DNA from 4 places in the Vreelandella titanicae genome. Region 4 is predicted to be linked to each of the others. Evidence: predicted binding sites of a transcription regulator. Region 4 holds the regulator's gene; each other region holds the start of a gene.
What was found. Region 4 encodes sigma-54, which starts transcription at its own class of promoters, with help from an activator protein. Its sites were predicted from a motif close to TGGCACNNNNNTTGCTNT; they were not measured.
Positions count from the first base shown of each region.

Region 1: the regulator sigma-54 is predicted to act here: its motif matches at 2,680-2,697, upstream of HZS52_RS20895 (sugar phosphorylase).
Region 2: the regulator sigma-54 is predicted to act here: its motif matches at 1,838-1,855, upstream of speB (agmatinase).
Region 3: the regulator sigma-54 is predicted to act here: its motif matches at 2,397-2,414, upstream of HZS52_RS24660 (ammonium transporter).

Region 1 is NZ_CP059082.1:4,532,326-4,536,587, reverse strand. It holds gene dsbG (thiol:disulfide interchange protein DsbG) at 1-661, opposite strand, end outside; gene HZS52_RS20895 (sugar phosphorylase) at 881-2,647, opposite strand; gene nrdR (transcriptional regulator NrdR) at 2,859-3,350, shown strand; gene ribD (bifunctional diaminohydroxyphosphoribosylaminopyrimidine deaminase/5-amino-6-(5-phosphoribosylamino)uracil reductase RibD) at 3,347-4,262, shown strand, end outside.
Region 2 is NZ_CP059082.1:1,929,648-1,933,909, forward strand. It holds gene HZS52_RS08920 (ABC transporter ATP-binding protein) at 1-176, opposite strand, end outside; gene HZS52_RS08925 (sigma-54 interaction domain-containing protein) at 291-1,709, opposite strand; gene speB (agmatinase) at 1,933-2,883, shown strand; gene HZS52_RS08935 (YjiH family protein) at 2,988-4,262, shown strand, end outside.
Region 3 is NZ_CP059082.1:3,692,873-3,697,134, reverse strand. It holds gene HZS52_RS24470 (EAL domain-containing protein) at 1-1,713, opposite strand, end outside; gene HZS52_RS24660 (ammonium transporter) at 1,679-2,269, opposite strand; gene HZS52_RS17090 (NAD(P)/FAD-dependent oxidoreductase) at 2,583-3,824, shown strand; gene HZS52_RS17085 (putative motility protein) at 3,965-4,174, shown strand.
Region 4 is NZ_CP059082.1:4,177,467-4,181,728, reverse strand. It holds gene rapZ (RNase adapter RapZ) at 1-537, opposite strand, end outside; gene HZS52_RS19355 (PTS sugar transporter subunit IIA) at 625-1,095, opposite strand; gene hpf (ribosome hibernation-promoting factor, HPF/YfiA family) at 1,100-1,408, opposite strand; gene HZS52_RS19345 (RNA polymerase factor sigma-54) at 1,506-2,921, opposite strand; gene lptB (LPS export ABC transporter ATP-binding protein) at 3,051-3,800, opposite strand; gene lptA (lipopolysaccharide transport periplasmic protein LptA) at 3,812-4,262, opposite strand, start outside.

The sequences.
Region 1 (4,262 bases), 350 kb from region 4:
ATAGGCCCAGCTCTTCGAACAACTGGTTATTGGCGTACACCTGCTCTTCAATTTCTCTCGGTTGGGCACTAGCTTCGATTTCCTGCTGGCCGCTTTCATGGGCATGCAGTGTCGCCGCTGGATCGTCGGCGCCGAGAATAGCGGCTGCTTTTCCAGGGCTGTCGGGTGCTAAGATACCTACCATGATATGGCGTAGCTGCACCTCACCTGCTTCCACCCAGGGGCGAACGTCTTGCCACATTTGACGGCAGTAGGGGCAGTTGGCATCCGTGAAGGTGTAAATCACCCGGGGGGCATCCATATTGCCGTCCTGTACCCAGTGGCTTTCGCTTAATAGCTGCCATGTTTGTGCCTCTAGCGGTGCACGTACATGCTCATCCAGTTGCGCTTCGGTAAGGTCATTCCCCTCATTATCCATTAGCGTACCCACCACAGCGTGCTCGCCATCCGGCGTCAGGTAAATCGCCATGTCCTGGCCCTGCACGCTGGCGCCGTAGCCGCGCAACCCTCCGGGGGCATCGAATTGACCATGAATTTCCAAGCCTTGGTCGGCAAGTGCCTGAATAGGGGCGGGGAGCTCATCGGCATAGCTCGCAGAGGTGCCGACCAATCCTGCCAGCAGGAGAAAACCACTTATGCCAGCGTGACGTTTTAAGTGCATTGCAGCGCCTTGTTTGAATAAGAGTGAGAGGCTAGAGATTTAATAACCGCCGCCTTAGTGCTGGTAATCCCTAAAATAATGCCGTGTTGCGATTATCGCAGCACAACATTATTTAGGGATTATGCGCTTTATAACTGGGGCAATATGTCGCAACTTACGGTTTTTGAAACTTACGATTTTTGAAACTTTAGATTTCTCAATGGTATTAACGAAATGGTGTTAACGATCAGCTACCAGCCAGCGTACCGCGTATGGCGGTAGCGTGCCTTCGGGAATCCATGGGTTGCCAGGATCCAGCGCTTGCCAGGCGTGTTTTTCAAGTGCCTGGGTAACTGCCTCGCCCACGTTTTCTAAGGGAAGCGGCAGATCGGTGACGTTGTACAGCGCCAGTAATCGGCGGCCATCGTGCAGTGGGCCGCGCTCTACCGCCAGCAGTTCCGGTGCCGAGACTAACACCCGCTGGGCGGCATTGGGGTGAAAGCAGGGCTCTTGACGGCGCTGGTCTAATAGCCGGTTTAAGGCGTGAAAAACATCGTGGGTGGGCGTTGAAGGGCTATCTAACAGCAGGTCTAGCTCGCTACGCTGCCAGCGCCGGCGGTTGATCGAACGTAGCCGCCCACTGCGCTCAACGCCTTCCACGTCATTGAGTGTGCCAGTTAGGGTGTGAATATACAGCGCGGGGATACCTTGCAAACTCAGCATAATTGCTTGGCTGCATAGAAAACGCGCTACCTGCCACGGGTCGGGGCCGCGGCGGGTGCCGCGCATGGCTTCAAACCAGGTGATATTGATCTCATAGGGCGTATCGCTTCCATCGGGGTTGCTACGCATGCTGACAAAGCCTCCGAAACGGTGCATCAGCTCCAGCAGCGCATCCCGCTCGTGATCGGGCAATAAACCTTCCAAGGGGCGAACGCCAATGCCGTCGTGGCTGGCCGTAAAGTTGAGGTAGGTGCATTGGTCGGGCAGTACCGGAAGGCTGGCAAGCCAGGTTTGTAAGGTGCTCGCTTCGCCCCGGGTGAGGGTGTGCAATAGCAGCGGGGGGAGGGCAAACTGATACACCATATGGGCTTCGTCGGGGTCCCCCGCTGGCAACCGATCCAAGCCAAAATAACTGATATTTTCCTGGTGGGGCACATTGGTTTCGGTGATTAACAGGGTACCTGGGGCCACGTGATCCACAATCGCTCGTAGCAGCCGCACCACAGTGTGGGTTTCCGGCAGGTGAATGCAGGCAGTACCCAGCCGCTTCCACAGAAAGGCCACCGCATCCAAACGTACAATCCGCGTTCCTTGCTCCAGGTAGAACAGCAAAATACCCACGAACTCCAGCAGCACATCCGGATTTTCAAAGTTCAGGTCAAGCTGGTCTTCGGAGAACGTCGCCCACAGGTAGCGGGTGCCACGCCGGGTGGAAATGGGCACCAGCAGCGGGCTGCTGCGTGGGCGCACCACCTGGGAGACATCGGTCTCTGGATCGACTTCGATAAAGTAGTCGCGGCCGGGCAGGCTGCCGCTCAGGTAATCCACAAACCAGAGAGACTCCCGTGAGACGTGATTGAGCACCAGGTCGGCCATTAAGTCGTAATGGCTGGCGAGTTCGCGGATGTGCGACCAATCACCAAGATCGGGGTTCACTTCCCGGTAGTGGATCACCGAAAAGCCGTCGTCGCTGCTCCAGGGAAAGAAGGGCAGTACATGTACACCGCTGATGCGATCGCCCAACCGCGCTTGAAGAAAATCGCTAAGCACTGCCAACGGCGGCACACCATCTTCAATAATCGAGTCACCGTAGCTGATCACCCACTGATCTTTTTCGCTCCAAGAGGGTGCATTTTTAGTGCTGGTTCTACCGGAGCTGGATGAAAATGGGGCAAGCGACTGAAAATGCGCTAGACGCTGGTTTAAACGGCGCTGCACTTCCCCCGCCCTGGGGCCATAAAGGTGGCTGAGGTAGTCGTTAACGGTCTGCTCAAAGGGGGGCATGGGTAGCTCCTGATAAACAATCTGCCACAAACGCTGCAGCTTGTGTGCCAAATCGTTACAATACGAGGTTGATACCGCGTTTAAACGCTAAGATACATTAGCTTGTGGCAGTTACTACTGCTAAAACGCTATTAATAGCACACACATTGACAGGTTATAACACGCTAACTCGTGCGGTACGCCGACACGAGCTGACAACAGGTTGACCGCCATGCATTGCCCTTTTTGTGGTGCAAACGATACTCGAGTGACTGATTCGCGCCTGGTAGCGGATGGTGATCAGGTACGCCGTCGACGCCAGTGTGCGAGCTGCCAAGAGCGCTTTACCACCTACGAAACCGCAGAATTGGTAATGCCGCGGGTGGTGAAGTCCGACGGCTCCCGCGAGAGCTTTAATGAAGCCAAACTGCGGGCAGGTATGTTGCGTGCGCTGGAAAAGCGTCCGGTCAGTGCAGAAGCCATTGAAGCGGCGGTAGAGCGCATCCGCCAAACCTTACGTGCCCGGGGCGATCGCGAAATCAACGCCCGTGATATTGGCGAGTCGGTCATGCAAGCGCTTAAAACCCTCGATCACGTAGCCTATATCCGCTTTGCTTCGGTATATCGCAAGTTCCAGGATCTGGATGAATTTCGCGCTGAGATTGACCGGCTGTCCCAAGAGCCCTCTTCCCGACTGGGCCATGGCAGCGAGTCGTCAAAATGAGTGCTGTCTTTAGCCAAGCCGACCACCGCTATATGGCTCGGGCGCTGCAACTGGCGCAAAAAGGCTTATACACCACGGATCCCAACCCGCGGGTCGGCTGTGTGATTGTGCGTGACGAGCAGATTGTCGGTGAAGGCTTTCACCTGTGTGCCGGTGAACCCCACGCCGAAATTCACGCGTTGAATGATGCTGGTGAGCAAGCCCTGGGCGCGACCGCGTACGTCACCCTGGAGCCTTGTTCCCACACCGGCCGCACTGGCCCCTGCGCGGTGGCGCTCCAGGAAGCGAAGGTGTCGCGGGTAGTGGTTGCCATGGTGGATCCGAACCCGCAGGTGAGTGGCCGCGGTATTCGTCTGCTTGAAGAGGCGGGTGTTGAGGTGGCGGTGGGGTTATTAGAGAGTGACGCGCGCGCTCTGAATCCCGGCTTTATTGCTCGCATGACCCAGCAGCGTCCCTTTGTGCGCCTGAAAATGGCGATGAGTCTAGATGGTCGTACCGCCATGGGGTCGGGGGAGTCTCAGTGGATCACCGGGCCTGAAGCACGCACCCAGGTGCAGCGGCTACGGGCACGCTCCAGCGCGATATTAAGCGGCGTTGAGTCGCTCATTATGGACGACTCTCGGCTGACGTTACGAGCAGAGCAGTTACAGCTGAACAACGCAGACCAAGTGGTTCACCGCCAGCCCCTGCGGGTGATTTTAGATACCCACTTGCGCCTACCTCTGGCGGCAGCCTGTTTAAGCGAGCCTGGGCGTACGCTAGTGATCACCACATCAGACCACTTGGAAGAGAAGCGGGAACGGTTAACTCAGGCGGGCGCTGAAGTACAGGTGTTGCCCGCCGGTAGCGATGGCCGTATCGATTTAGTGGCAATGCTGCAGTGGTTAGCCGAAAATGAACAGGTTAATGAAC
Region 2 (4,262 bases), 2.2 Mb from region 4:
CTGGCCTCTTCCAGGCCCGCGATCATACGTAGCGTGGTGGATTTACCGCAGCCTGAAGGGCCCAGCAGAATAACAAATTGCCCAGGCGTGACATCGAAGGAGATTTCATCGACGGCAGTGGTCGCGTCCCAACGTTTAGTGACGCGCTCCAGGCGAATACGCGATTGGTTTGACATAGCACACACATCACCGGCTGTTGGTTGTTATTGGTTCAGCTTGTGTTGAAGGTGTTGCCGTTTCATGACACTTACATGGATGGTTGATGACACCCGCTGTGTCAAGATAAAAATTCACTTGGTCACTGTAATGCCATAGCGCTGAAGCCTGCGCACCACGCTGGATTGGCTGATGCCCAGCCGCTCGGCAATGGCATAGGTGCTGGGGAGTGTGTTGCACAGCTCTTCAAGCGTTTCACGCTCCAGCCGCGCTAGGTACTGCTTGAGGGTTTCCTGGGGCTCGAGTGCTACTGCCGACCTTGCTGGCGAGGCGCTCGGCAAGTTGGCCGGGAACTGTTCGGCGTGAGGGAGTGCGGTGGGCTCCTCGATTTGATCGGTGGGGCTGGAAAGCCAAGCTCTCTCTAGCCAGTTCTCCAGCTCGCGGACGTTACCCGGCCATTCGCTGCCCATCAGTGTCGACCAAACGCGGGTATCAAGAATTTTTTGCCGCCCGTAGCGCTGGTTGAGCCGGTTTAAACACGCTTCAACCAGGTCGGGGATATCCTCCCGGCGGTCACGCAGTGGCGGCAGGGTGACCGGGATCACATTGAGGCGGTAGTAAAGATCCAGACGAAAAAGTCCTGCTTCTACTTGCTTGCCCAAATCCTGGTTGGTCGCCACGACCAAGCGAAAATTGACCTTGCGAGAGCGGGTGTCACCCAGTCGGGTCAAGCTACCGTCCTGAATCACCTTGAGCAGTTTGGTTTGCATTAGCAGCGGCAGCTCGCCTATTTCATCCAAAAACAGCGTACCGCCCTCGGCCTGCTCTAACAGCCCGGCTTTGCCCTGGCGGGCGGCACCGCTGAAAGCGCCGGGCTGGTAGCCAAACATCTCGGACTCAAACAGATTCTCTGGAATCGCCGCGCAGTTAACGTCGATAAAGGGGCCGTCACAGCGCTGGCTCCAGCGGTGTAGCTGCTTGGCAAAGGCGGTTTTACCCACACCTGATTCACCCAGCATCAGCACATTGGCATCCGAAGGGGCGACCCGCTTAAGCAGCAGCGCAATTTCACGCATCACGCTGCTACGCACCTGCAAATTGTCCAGGGCGTCATCCAACGCCTGCTCTTCCGCGTCTGGCGCTGCCTGACTGCGCTTTAAGTGTTCGCTAAAGCGTTTTTGCAGCAGCGCATATTCGTCCTGCAGTAACTGCAAGTCGGTTAAATCCCGCGAGCGGCTGATAATGCGCTCCAGCTTGCCGTCGACGAACACTGGGTAGGCTTCGGCAATCACCCGGCGGCCTGTTCCGGTGACTTGCATAATCTGCGCAGGCCGACGGGTGCGCATCACTTCCATGGTGATGGAGGGTTTGAGCACCCCGGCCGCTTGCAGTTGCTGCACACTGCTGGAGAGCAGCTCTTCTCTGGATACCCCGTAAACCGCTTCTGCTCCTGGGCTAATATCCACTATTTGCCCATCGCCACTGACGATAAAGAAGTGGTCGTTTGCGGTCTCCACAATGGTTCGCAGCACACGCCTGTCTATTTCACTCATCGCAGCCAACTCCTCTGAGTGATTCATTTATGAATCTTTGATACAAAAATGAATTAAAAAAGCCTCTAGTTGATTCATTTTTGCATCGTTTGGTCGCTAATCCCACCACTTTATAGGCATCTACGACTTGGCATGGTCTGTGCAATGACTTTAGAAGAGTAGTGAAAAGAGCTAGGCCAATACCTACACCGTGCTCACCGCCAAAAAATATAAGGAGATGTGTATGTCGGAGTTTAATCAGCCCTTGGGCGGAAACACCATGCCGCGCTTTGCAGGCCCTGCCACCATGATGCGCCTGCCCACCCAAGAGACAGCCGAGGGTTTGGATGCGGCATTTATTGGAATTCCCATGGATATCGGCACTTCAAACCGCCCCGGCACGCGGCTTGGACCACGCCAGATTCGTGATGAGTCGCGCATGCTGCGCCCCTACAATATGGCGACCCGTGCCGCGCCCTTTGAAAGCTTGCAAGTGGCCGATATCGGTGACGTACCCATCAATACGTTCCACCTGCCGAAAAGCGTCGACATCATCACCGCCTTTTACGATGACGTGCTGAAACATAACTGCATTCCGCTGACTCTGGGGGGGGAACATACGCTCACGCTGCCTATCCTTCGCGCCATGGCCAAAAAGCACGGCCCGGTGGGATTGATTCATATCGATGCTCACGCCGATGTCAATGAGCACATGTTCGGTGAGCCAATTGCCCACGGCACGCCGTTTCGCCGCGCCCAGGAGGAGGGCTTATTGGCCCATGGCAAGGTAGTGCAAATCGGCCTGCGTGGTACCGGCTATGCCGCTGAAGATTTTGACTGGTGCCGTGGTCAGGGTTTTCGCGTCGTTCCCGCCGAAGAGTGCTGGTATCGCTCTCTAGCGCCGTTGATGCAGGAAGTGCGCGAGCAGATGGGCGATATCCCGGTGTACATCAGTTTCGACATCGACGGCCTGGATCCTTCTGTTGCCCCCGGTACCGGCACGGTGGAGATGGGTGGACTGACCTCTAGCCAAGGATTGGAGCTGGTTCGCGGTGCCGCCGGGCTGAATATTGTCGGCGGCGACCTGGTGGAAGTATCTCCACCTTATGACCCCAGCGGCAACACCGCGCTGATGGGCGCCACACTGCTGTATGAAATGCTTTGCGTACTACCGGGCGTTAAACACAGCGAGTGACGCCGACCGAATAGATATCAAAGAAATAGCGACTAAATAAAAAAGTACTGACCTAGCCACGCCGCCAGTCCACCTCCAATAATCACTTCCAATGGGTGAACCCTATGTCGTATAGCAACGTTAAATCGGAACAGCCGACTTCGTCGGCACCGATACCCCGCGCGCACTTACTGAAATTTATCATTCCATCGCTAATTGGGGTGCTGCTGTTTCTCGTCCCTTTTCAAGTCGGCGATACCATTAACATCGGCATGGGCCTAATGGCCGATAGCCTGCAAACTCTGCTGGGCTCGGCGCTGCCAGCTATTGCGGTAGTCGTACTCTGCCTGTCGGTGGTAGCGACGATTTACGCCAAGCTAGCTAACCCTGCCTGGGCCAAAAAAGGCATGCTACATGAAATGTTTCATGTCGGTTCAGTGTGGTTGGTGATGCGCGTTTTAGGCGCACTGTTTGCTGTGATGACCTATTTTCAGTTTGGGCCTGAGTTCGTCACTGCGTCCTTTACCGGTGGAGTGATGCTCAATGATCTGGCGCCGGTACTATTAACATTCTTCTTCTTTGCCGCACTCCTACTGCCATTTCTGGTCGAGTTTGGCTTTATGGAGTTTATCGGCAGTATGGTACGTAAGCCGTTTCGGGTGATTTTTAATTTGCCGGGACGCAGCGCTATCGACGCCACCGCCTCATGGATGGGATCGGGTACCGTCGGTGTGCTTATCACCACGCAGCAGTACGAGCAGGGCTATTATAATGGTCGTGAAGCTTCGGTGATTGCCACCAACTTTTCCGTGGTGTCGATCGCGTTTGCGCTATTGGTCGCCAGCTTTGTCGATATCAACCACCTGTTTGTGCAGTTCTACTTCACGGTGGTGGTGTCCGGCTTGATCGCCGCGGTCATCGTGCCACGCCTGCCGCCCCTGTCGCGCAAATCCAATGACTACTATGAGCCAGTGGGCTGCCAACTGAACGAGGAGCGCACTGAAAAAGTGGGTCTGTTCCGTTATAGCTTGATTCAGGCCACCAATCGTGCCGCTGGCGCTCCTGGGCCCCGTGAGCTGGCACGTTTGGCGCTCCTCAACGTAATGGATATTTTCCTCGGTTTGCTTCCTCTGGTATTTGCCATTGGCACGGTGGCGCTGATTCTGGCGGAATTTACCCCGCTATTTACCTGGCTTTCCTACCCCATGGTGCCGGTGCTTGAGCTGCTACGGATTCCCGAGGCAGAAGCGGCGGCGCCTGCCACCCTGGTGGGCTTTGCAGATATGTTCCTGCCTGCGGTGCTGGCGACCAATATCGAAAGCGAACTCACCCGCTTTGTGATTGCCTGCCTGTCGCTCACCCAGTTGATCTACATGTCGGAAATCGGCGCGTTGCTGCTC
Region 3 (4,262 bases), 480 kb from region 4:
CGCCAATTGGCGCAGCAGCTCATCTCCAGCGAGATGGCCGCAGGTGTCATTGACGATTTTGAACTGATCGAGATCCAGGTAACACAGCACATGGTGGCCATCGTCGCGATTAAGTAGCGCAGTCAGTGCTGATTCGAAGGCGCGGCGGTTGAGCAGGTCGGTCAGGTTGTCATGGCTGACCTGATAGCTCAGCTGTTCGGTCAACTGGCGAGTGAGGCTAACATCCTGAAAAACGACCACTGCACCTAAGGTAATGCCGCTGCGCGAACGTATTGGTGAAGCGCTGTGTTGGATGGGGGTATGCGAGTGATCACGACTGACCAGTAGGCAGTGCTCGGTGGAGTGCACCGGAGTTAGTTGAGTGAGCACTTGCCGGGCCGGGTTGTTTAGCGGTTGGCCACTGGCTTCATCGAGTAGTTGATACACCACGTAAATGGGTTTATCCATGGCCTCTTCGAGTGTCCATCCGGTCAAGCGCTTAGCTTCCGCATTGATAAACGTTACGTTGCCACTAGCGTCGCAGGTAATAACGCCATCACCGATCGATGCCAGGGTAGTACGGGCAAGGTCGCGTTCGCGGTTTAACTGCTCCTGCAGCTGTTTGCGCTCGGTAATATCGCGCACCATCCCTGAGCGCTCTGACGCGGAACCGCTGGCTCCTTCGCTGACTTGTATTTCCAGGTGGCGCACCTGCATATCTGCGCAGCGGCGTTTAATTTCATGGCGTGCTCCGGGGCTGAGGGAGCGGGTTGGCAATAGCTGCGAGACAGGTTGGCCAATAATCTGTTTGGCGTCGACCTCGAAGAGTTGCTCCGCTCCAGGGTTAAGGCTGGTCAGGGTGCCGTCTGCCTGCCAGGTAATCACGCCATCGCGGAGATTGCGAAGCATCACGCGGGTATGTCCAACGGCGCTTTCAAGGGCAGCGGTTACGCGATTATAGCTCGCCGCTATTTCGCCCACTTCGGTAAACGGGTCGGCGTCAATTCGCTGGCGCATATCACCCTGCTGTTCATGCTGGCGCATATGCTCAAGCAGTTGGTTCAACTCATTTTTGGCGCCATGCTCGGCGAGATTGAGGCCCATCTTTTCTGCTTCAGGTGAGACGCGTATGGGCAGGAAGCGCCGGGTAATGCGGAACAGTAGCCAGGCGCTGCCAAAGCTCCAAACGCCGCACACCACAACACCGATCAACTGAACGCCAAACTGAGCGGATCGCGACAAGCCACTATCCATCAGTGTTAAGTCAGCGACCCAGGGCAGTGCTAGCGTACCCCATACGCCCGCGACGAGGTGCGAGGGTATGGCGCTGACTGCATCATCAATATGTTTGCTTATCAGCCATTCGCTGGTCAGTACCATCAGTACGCCACTAACCGCACCCAGCCCAAATGCCGCCGATAAGGAGATCACATGAGCGCTGGCGGTGACGGCGACCAAGCCCGCAATGGCGCCATTAATCGCATACATAACGTCGGCGTAGCGCCGAGTGCGTAGCCCCATCAGCATGCCCGAAAGGATGCCGCCGACGGCGCCCAAAACAGTATTGGCTATTATGCTGGGTATTTGCTCGGTAACGGCCAGGGTGCTACCGCCGTTAAAGCCAAACCAGCCTAAGATCATAAACAGTGCGCCTAACATGGCGAGGGGTAAGTTGCCTGAAGGGAAGGCAGTAGGTGGTTTACCGTGGCTGAAGCGTCCGCTGCGTGGCCCAATACACAGTACCGCTGCCAGGGCGACCCCAACCGCCTACGCTATGTACGACCGTGGAGCCCGCAAAGTCGACAAACCCTAGCGCCCCTAACCAGCCTTCCGCGCCATCCAAAAGCCCGCCCCATGCCCAATGCCCAAAAACCGGATAGATAACCAAGGCTATCCAGAGGGCCGTCCAGGTATAGGCTAAAAAGGGCATACGTTCTGCCACTGCGCCCGACACAATGGTAGCGGCGGTGGCGCAGAACATTGCTTGGAAAATAAAAACGGTAATCACCCAGTGGCTGGAGGCTTCTAATTGCCAACCAAACAGCGTTGTGCCGATTAAGCCGTGGTGAGAGTCGCCAAACATGAGACCAAAACCGACTAACCAAAAAATACTGACGGCAATGGCAAAGTCCGCTACGTTTTTCATAGCGACGTTGATAGCATTCTTGGTGCGCGTAGTGCCCGCTTCCAGGCAGAGAAAGCCAGCTTGCATCACAAATACCAGAGCAGCGGCCCAGAGCACCCAGAGCATATCGAGCAACGAGCTGTCCAAATTTAGCGTGGTAGGCATGGTGTTTTCCTTAGTATCTTTTGGTGCAAGTGCGCTTCTTTTTGGTGCTTTGTTTGTTTTAAGCGGAAGGAGGGGGAACCGTTGCACCGGTGCTAACTGACTGCTATTCAGGTTTCCTAATAGAAACTAAGCAATTGTTATGCCGCTAATAGTGAAGTCATCCTTTTTAACGCTAATGGCAGCATTAATTACTGATTTTTAGAAATAAAATAGCGTTTTCTACTGTGTTAATGCGCATTGATTGGTGATATTTTTCAATTAGTTATAGATCTTCAATTGTGGTTCATAAACGCTGAAAAGGGAGTGCATCAAGATGGCGCGTCAAACGGTAGTTTTGGGAGCAGGCATGGTCGGTGTCAGCATTGCCTGGCATCTGCGCCAGCGTGGGCATGAGGTGACCCTGGTAGATCGCCTTCAGCCTGGCCGCGAAACCTCGTTTGGCAATGCGGGTATCATTCAGCGGGAAGCGGTAAGGCCTTACCCTTTTCCCCGCGACGTTAAAACGCTCCTCAGCGTTTTACCTAACCGTCGGGTAGATATTCGTTACCGCCCCGCGGGTATGGTCAACGCCGCCTCCCCGCTATTGCGCTACTGGATGAACTCAGCGCCGAAGACTTACCAGAAAATCGTGCCGGAATACGCCTCACTGATTCAGCTTTCGCTAAAAACCCACGGCCCGATGATTGAAGCCGCAGGCGCTGATCACTTGGTGCGCAGGCAGGGGTGGCTTGAGCTATATCGCACGCCTGAAAAACTTGCTGCGCGGATAACCGAGGCCGAAGAAGCACGGCGCCTTTATGGCGTGCAGTTTGAGCAACTGGATAAGGCGGCTCTTGCGCAGAAAGAGCCCTCTTTGAGTGACACCATTATCGGCGCAATTCACTGGCTTGATCCCTGGACGGTTGCTGATCCAGGTGGATTGGTCGCGGCTTACGCCCAAGCGTTTAGTAATGATGGCGGGCGTATTTTGCAGTCGGATATCAAGTCGGTTCAGCAAATGGGTGATCGCTGGCAGGTCAATACCGCTGCTGAAGCGTTAGAAGTAGATGACGTCGTCGTGGCGCTAGGGCCCTGGGCGGGAAGCTGGCTAAAAGAATTGGGCTACCACTTTCCTACCTTTGTAAAACGTGGCTACCACATGCACTACGCGCCTCAAGCGCCAGCCAAGCTAAATTTCTGGGTTATGGATGCCGAGGTGGGCTACCTGCTGGCGCCGATGAACGCAGGGGTTCGCTTGACTACCGGCGCTGAGCTGGATCGCTTGGATGCGCCTGCTGATGTCAATCAACTGGGCGCCGCCGAGAAAGTGGCACGCAGCGTGTTCCCCTTGGGCGAGCGACGCGATGACGCCCCTTGGAAAGGCGCGCGCCCCTGTTTGCCCGATATGAAGCCAGTGATTGGGCCTGCGCCAAGGCATCCAGGGTTGTGGCTTGCCTTTGGCCATGGCCATCAGGGGTTCACTCTGGGGCCCGCCACTGGTCATCTAATGGCGGATATGATGGAGGGGCAGCCCACGGCCATCGATATGGCACCATTTCGTGCTGATAGGTTCTAACTAGCGCTTTATTTATTAATGATCAGGCGAGTTAGGCCGATAGTAATAGACGCTAGCACCAGTAATAGAGACGGTATCTTTGCGCGTGATCTAATGCTTTGCTAGTTTATAAGTACATTTGCACACCATGAGGTGGATATATGGATGTAGGCATCAGCAGTTCAGTCAGTGCATCGCTGTATATGAATCAGGCGCAAACCGCCGAACAGGCTCAAATGCAGGTTTTCAAAGAAGCTTTGGATACGCAAGCTGATCAAGTAACTGAAATAATGGCCTCTGCCGATACTGGCGCGCAACCAGATTTAGCTAAAGAGGGCACCCTAGGTACGCAGGTAAATACCTTCGCCTAGCCCCCGGCTTTGGTGGTGGTTAACATCGGCCTTGTGCCACTTTGTAAGATTAAAACGCTGACTTGTTCAGCGTTTTTTTTGGCCTTTT
Region 4 (4,262 bases):
TAACGGTACGCCGCGTTTATACCCAAACGATTCCAGCGTTAGCGTCAGCTTGTCGCGCCGCTGATGGGCTACTTGGTCGGTAATGCGACGGCGTAAATCGTGCACCGATAATCGTGATGTATCGATCAATAGGTCGGCCAGATCGCGAATATCTTCCAGCGTCGTCTCTTCTTTATTGATCGCCTCTTCCAGCGTCATTTCGCTATCGCGGGTCAGCGGATGACGGCGACGCGTTGCTGAGTAACGCTCAAGCAGTATGCGCGCATCGGTGGTCAGGTAAATAACTTGAAAGTCGATTTTACGCTGGCGCAACTCGTCTAATAAAGAGGGCAGGCGCTCCAGAGCTCCCGGCAAGTTGCGGGCATCAATACTCACCGCTAAATGTGCCCGGTCGCCCTGGTCACGCAGTTCATCCACCAACGACCCCAGCAACATAGCTGGGAGGTTATCAATCGCGTAGTAGCCAAGATCTTCCAGCGCTTGCAAGGCGATAGATTTACCTGACCCGGAGCGGCCGCTAATGATCACCAGTTGCATAGAGTCTCTCTTTGCTTTGATCAAGCTGCGTTGAGGGTGGTGAGCGAATAACCTGCTATGATCTGCCCTGAACAGGGTTTCAGGCCCTTAGGCCGCTGATTGCTCGCGAATTTTGGCGGTAATCAGCTCAAGCAGTTCGCGCTGGCTGGCTGCTTTACGCAGTTGCTGGCGCGTGTCCGCATCATTCATGATGGTCGCTACCTGACCCAGTAGTGAGAGATGCGTGTCATCTGCCTCTTCGGGTACCAACAGGACAAACACCAGATCTACCGGGTCGCCGTCGATAGCGTCAAAATCGATCGCTTCAGCCAGTTTTAAAAATCCAGCGATAGGGGCGTTGCAGTGGGGGCTACGCGCATGAGGAATAGCCACGCCGTTACCAATACCCGTACTGCCTAAGCGCTCGCGGCCGATTAAACGGCTAAACACTTCTTGGCTGTCCAGGCTGGGAATATTTTGGGCGATAAAGGTGCTGTAAAACTCCAGCACCCTTTTTTTGCTGCCCCCGGGGACGTCGAACAGAACGCGTTCCGGGGGGAGTATGGTTTCCAACGTCATTGAATTAACGCACACCGGCGCCTTGGGCGCGAGCTTGTGCTTTTTCCTTGTGTTTAACGAGTTGACGGTCGATTTTGTCCGCTAGTGCGTCGATAGCGGCGTACATATCACTGTCTAGGGCTTCCGCATGTAAGTCAGCACCTGCGGCGTGCAGCGTACAGGCGGCCTGCTGGCGCTCTTTCTCCACTGATAAGGTGACTTGCACCGTAGTTATATTGTCGTAATGGCGCTCTACACGCTCAAGCTTTTCGTTGACATAGTCACGCAAGGCGTCAGTCAGTTCTACGTGATGACCAGTGATATTTACTTGCATTGACGTGCTCCTTATCCATCGGACTGTACTTCGATTGTAACCCTTTTTGCCGCGTTGCAAAGCCCTTGTCGAGAGTTTCCCTGAAACGTTAACGCAGTTAGCGCAAACGACGCCGTTCACTGGAAGAGGGAATGCCCATGGCTTCACGGTATTTCGCCACCGTACGACGCGCCACTTGAATTCCTCCTTCGCCTAATAGCGTCACTAAGCGGCTGTCTGAAAGTGGCTTGCCGGGCGGCTCCTCTTGAATCAGTTTCTTGAGTCGTGCCCGGATGGCGGTGCTGGAGTGGCTGTCGCCATCTTGGCCGCTCACCTGGCTTGAGAAAAAGTATTTGAGTTCAAACACACCACGGGGTGTATGGATATATTTTTGCGTCGTTACCCGTGAAATAGTCGACTCGTGCATCTCCACGGCTTCGGCAATGTCGGCCAGTATCAGTGGTTTCATGGCTTCTTCGCCGTGCTCTAAAAAGCCAATCTGGCGGGTAATGATTTCGCGACCAACACGCAGCAGCGTATCGTTTCGGCTAGAAAGGCTCTTGATCAACCAGCGCGCTTCCTGGAGGTGCTCTTTGAGAAACTGGTTGTCATCGCTTTTATCCGCACGCTTAATCAAGCTGGCGTAGTCGGGCTGAATGCGCAGTCGTGGCAGGGCCTCGGGGTTGAGCTCTAAATGCCAGCCTTCATTATCGTGGCGGACGACTAGATCGGGGGTGACATAGCTGTCGTCGGTGTCGCCGTAAGCGCTGCCTGGCCGTGGGTCTAGGCTGCGAATAAGCAGGATGACATCGGCCAGCTGTTCGTCGTCGAGCCCTAGACGGCGTTTCAGCAGGCGCATATCGTCTTTGCCAAGCGCTTCGAGAAACTGCCGCACTAAACGGCGGGCGGGAACCAGCAGTGGCGTATCATCGGGGAGGGCGGCGAGCTGCAGCATCAAGCATTCACGCAAGTCACGGGCAAATATGCCGGTCGGCTCAAACTGCTGGAGCTTGAGTAGAATGGTTTCCACTTCGCGCTGGCTTAGCCCGTCAATGCTCTGGGCACGAAGCCCTTCACGGATGTCGTTGAGCGGCTGGGTCAGGTAGCCGTTGGCGTCTAGCGCGTCGATTAAACTTTCCGCGACAAGCTGCTCGCGAGCGCTAAAATCGGTCATGGCGAGTTGCCACAGCAGGTGGCCATGCAGGCTCTGACCGGCTGCCTGACGCTCAAAGTCGGGGCCTTCGCTGCTGCTGCCCCCCTGGCTTCCCATATCTTGATAGGTATCTGACCAGTCGCTATCTACCGAGAGCTCAGTAGGGATGCTCTCTGACCACTCTTCTTCCTTAGGCTCGCTGACAGCCTGCTCACTAAACTCATCTTCCTGCTCCAGCATGGGATTGGCATCAAGGGCCTGCTGAATTTCTTGACGAAGATCCAGCGTAGAGAGTTGCAGCAGCGCAATGGCCTGCTGCAACTGGGGCGTCATGGTCAGCTGTGTGCCGATACGCAGTTGGAGAGAAGCTTTCATGACCATCTGAGAACCACTCGTTAATCAGAATGCTCCACCCTAGTGCGAGTGAGTGCTTGGCGCAAGTGCAATAAGCATGCCATTGGTAGTAAAGTTGTTTTAAAGCGCTATTTAGGGGCGATTAAGGCAAAAACATTACAGGCGAAAATCGGCACCCAAATACACATCCCTTACTTTTTGGTTGGTGAGAATCGAGGCGGGTGAGCCACTGGCGATAATTTGCCCATCGCCGACGATATAGGCGATGTCGCAAATATCTAGTGTTTCACGCACGTTGTGATCGGTGATCAGCACGCCGATATGGCGCTGTTTCAGTGCACGAATGATGGTTTTAATCTCACCTACCGAGATGGGGTCAACGCCCGCAAAAGGCTCATCGAGCAGAATAAAAGCGGGCTCTGTGGCTAGCGAGCGGGCTATTTCTACACGCCTGCGCTCGCCGCCCGAAAGGCTCATGCCCAGGTTGTCGCGAATATGGGTAATATGGAAGTCTTCGAGTAGCGCTTCCAGACGCTGCTCGCGGTCGCTGCGGTTAAGCTCTTTGCGGGTCTCGAGTATCGCCATAATATTCTCGGCAACCGAGAGTTTGCGGAAAATAGACGCCTCTTGAGGTAGGTAGCCAATCCCCGCGGCTGCGCGCTCGTGCATGGGGGCGCGCGTTAAATCCACATCGTCGATACCCACCTTGCCAGCGTCGGATTTGACCAGCCCAACAATCATATAAAATGAGGTGGTTTTGCCCGCGCCGTTGGGGCCCAAAAGGCCAACGACACTGCCTTGGGAGATCTCCAGATTGATGTCTTTGACCACTCGGCGGCGTTTGTAGCTTTTAGCCAGGTGGTGGGCATAAAGGGTTTTGATCGGCGCAGTGTCAGCAGTGGCCACAGCTAAGCTCCCTATTGTTCAGGCTGAAGGGTCATGCGTATGCGCTGGGGCTCGCTGCCGTCAACGTCAGAGCGCGCTTGAATCACTTCTCGGTCAATAAAATACTCAAGGCGACCGCCGCTAAAGGTGTCCTCTTTCTGGGTCAGTTCGGCTTGGTCGATCAGCTCTACGCGACGCTCGGCGACGTGATAAATAATCCGCCGCGCCCAGCCTTCCGTGGGGCCATCTTGCCCTTCGCCTTGATGGCGCAAGTAGGCGCGCTCACCGGTGGCGGTGGCTGTCGAGAGTTCGCCCGCGTCGTTACGTTTGATCTCTACCCGCTCGCCGCGCAGTTGCATTTCGCCTTGGCGAATGTCCACATCCCCAGTGTAAACAGCTGTGCCTGCCCGCTGATCAAGATCTAAACGGTCGGCTTCCACTTCCACTGGGGTCTGGGAAGATGAGTTGGTTTGGGCTAATACT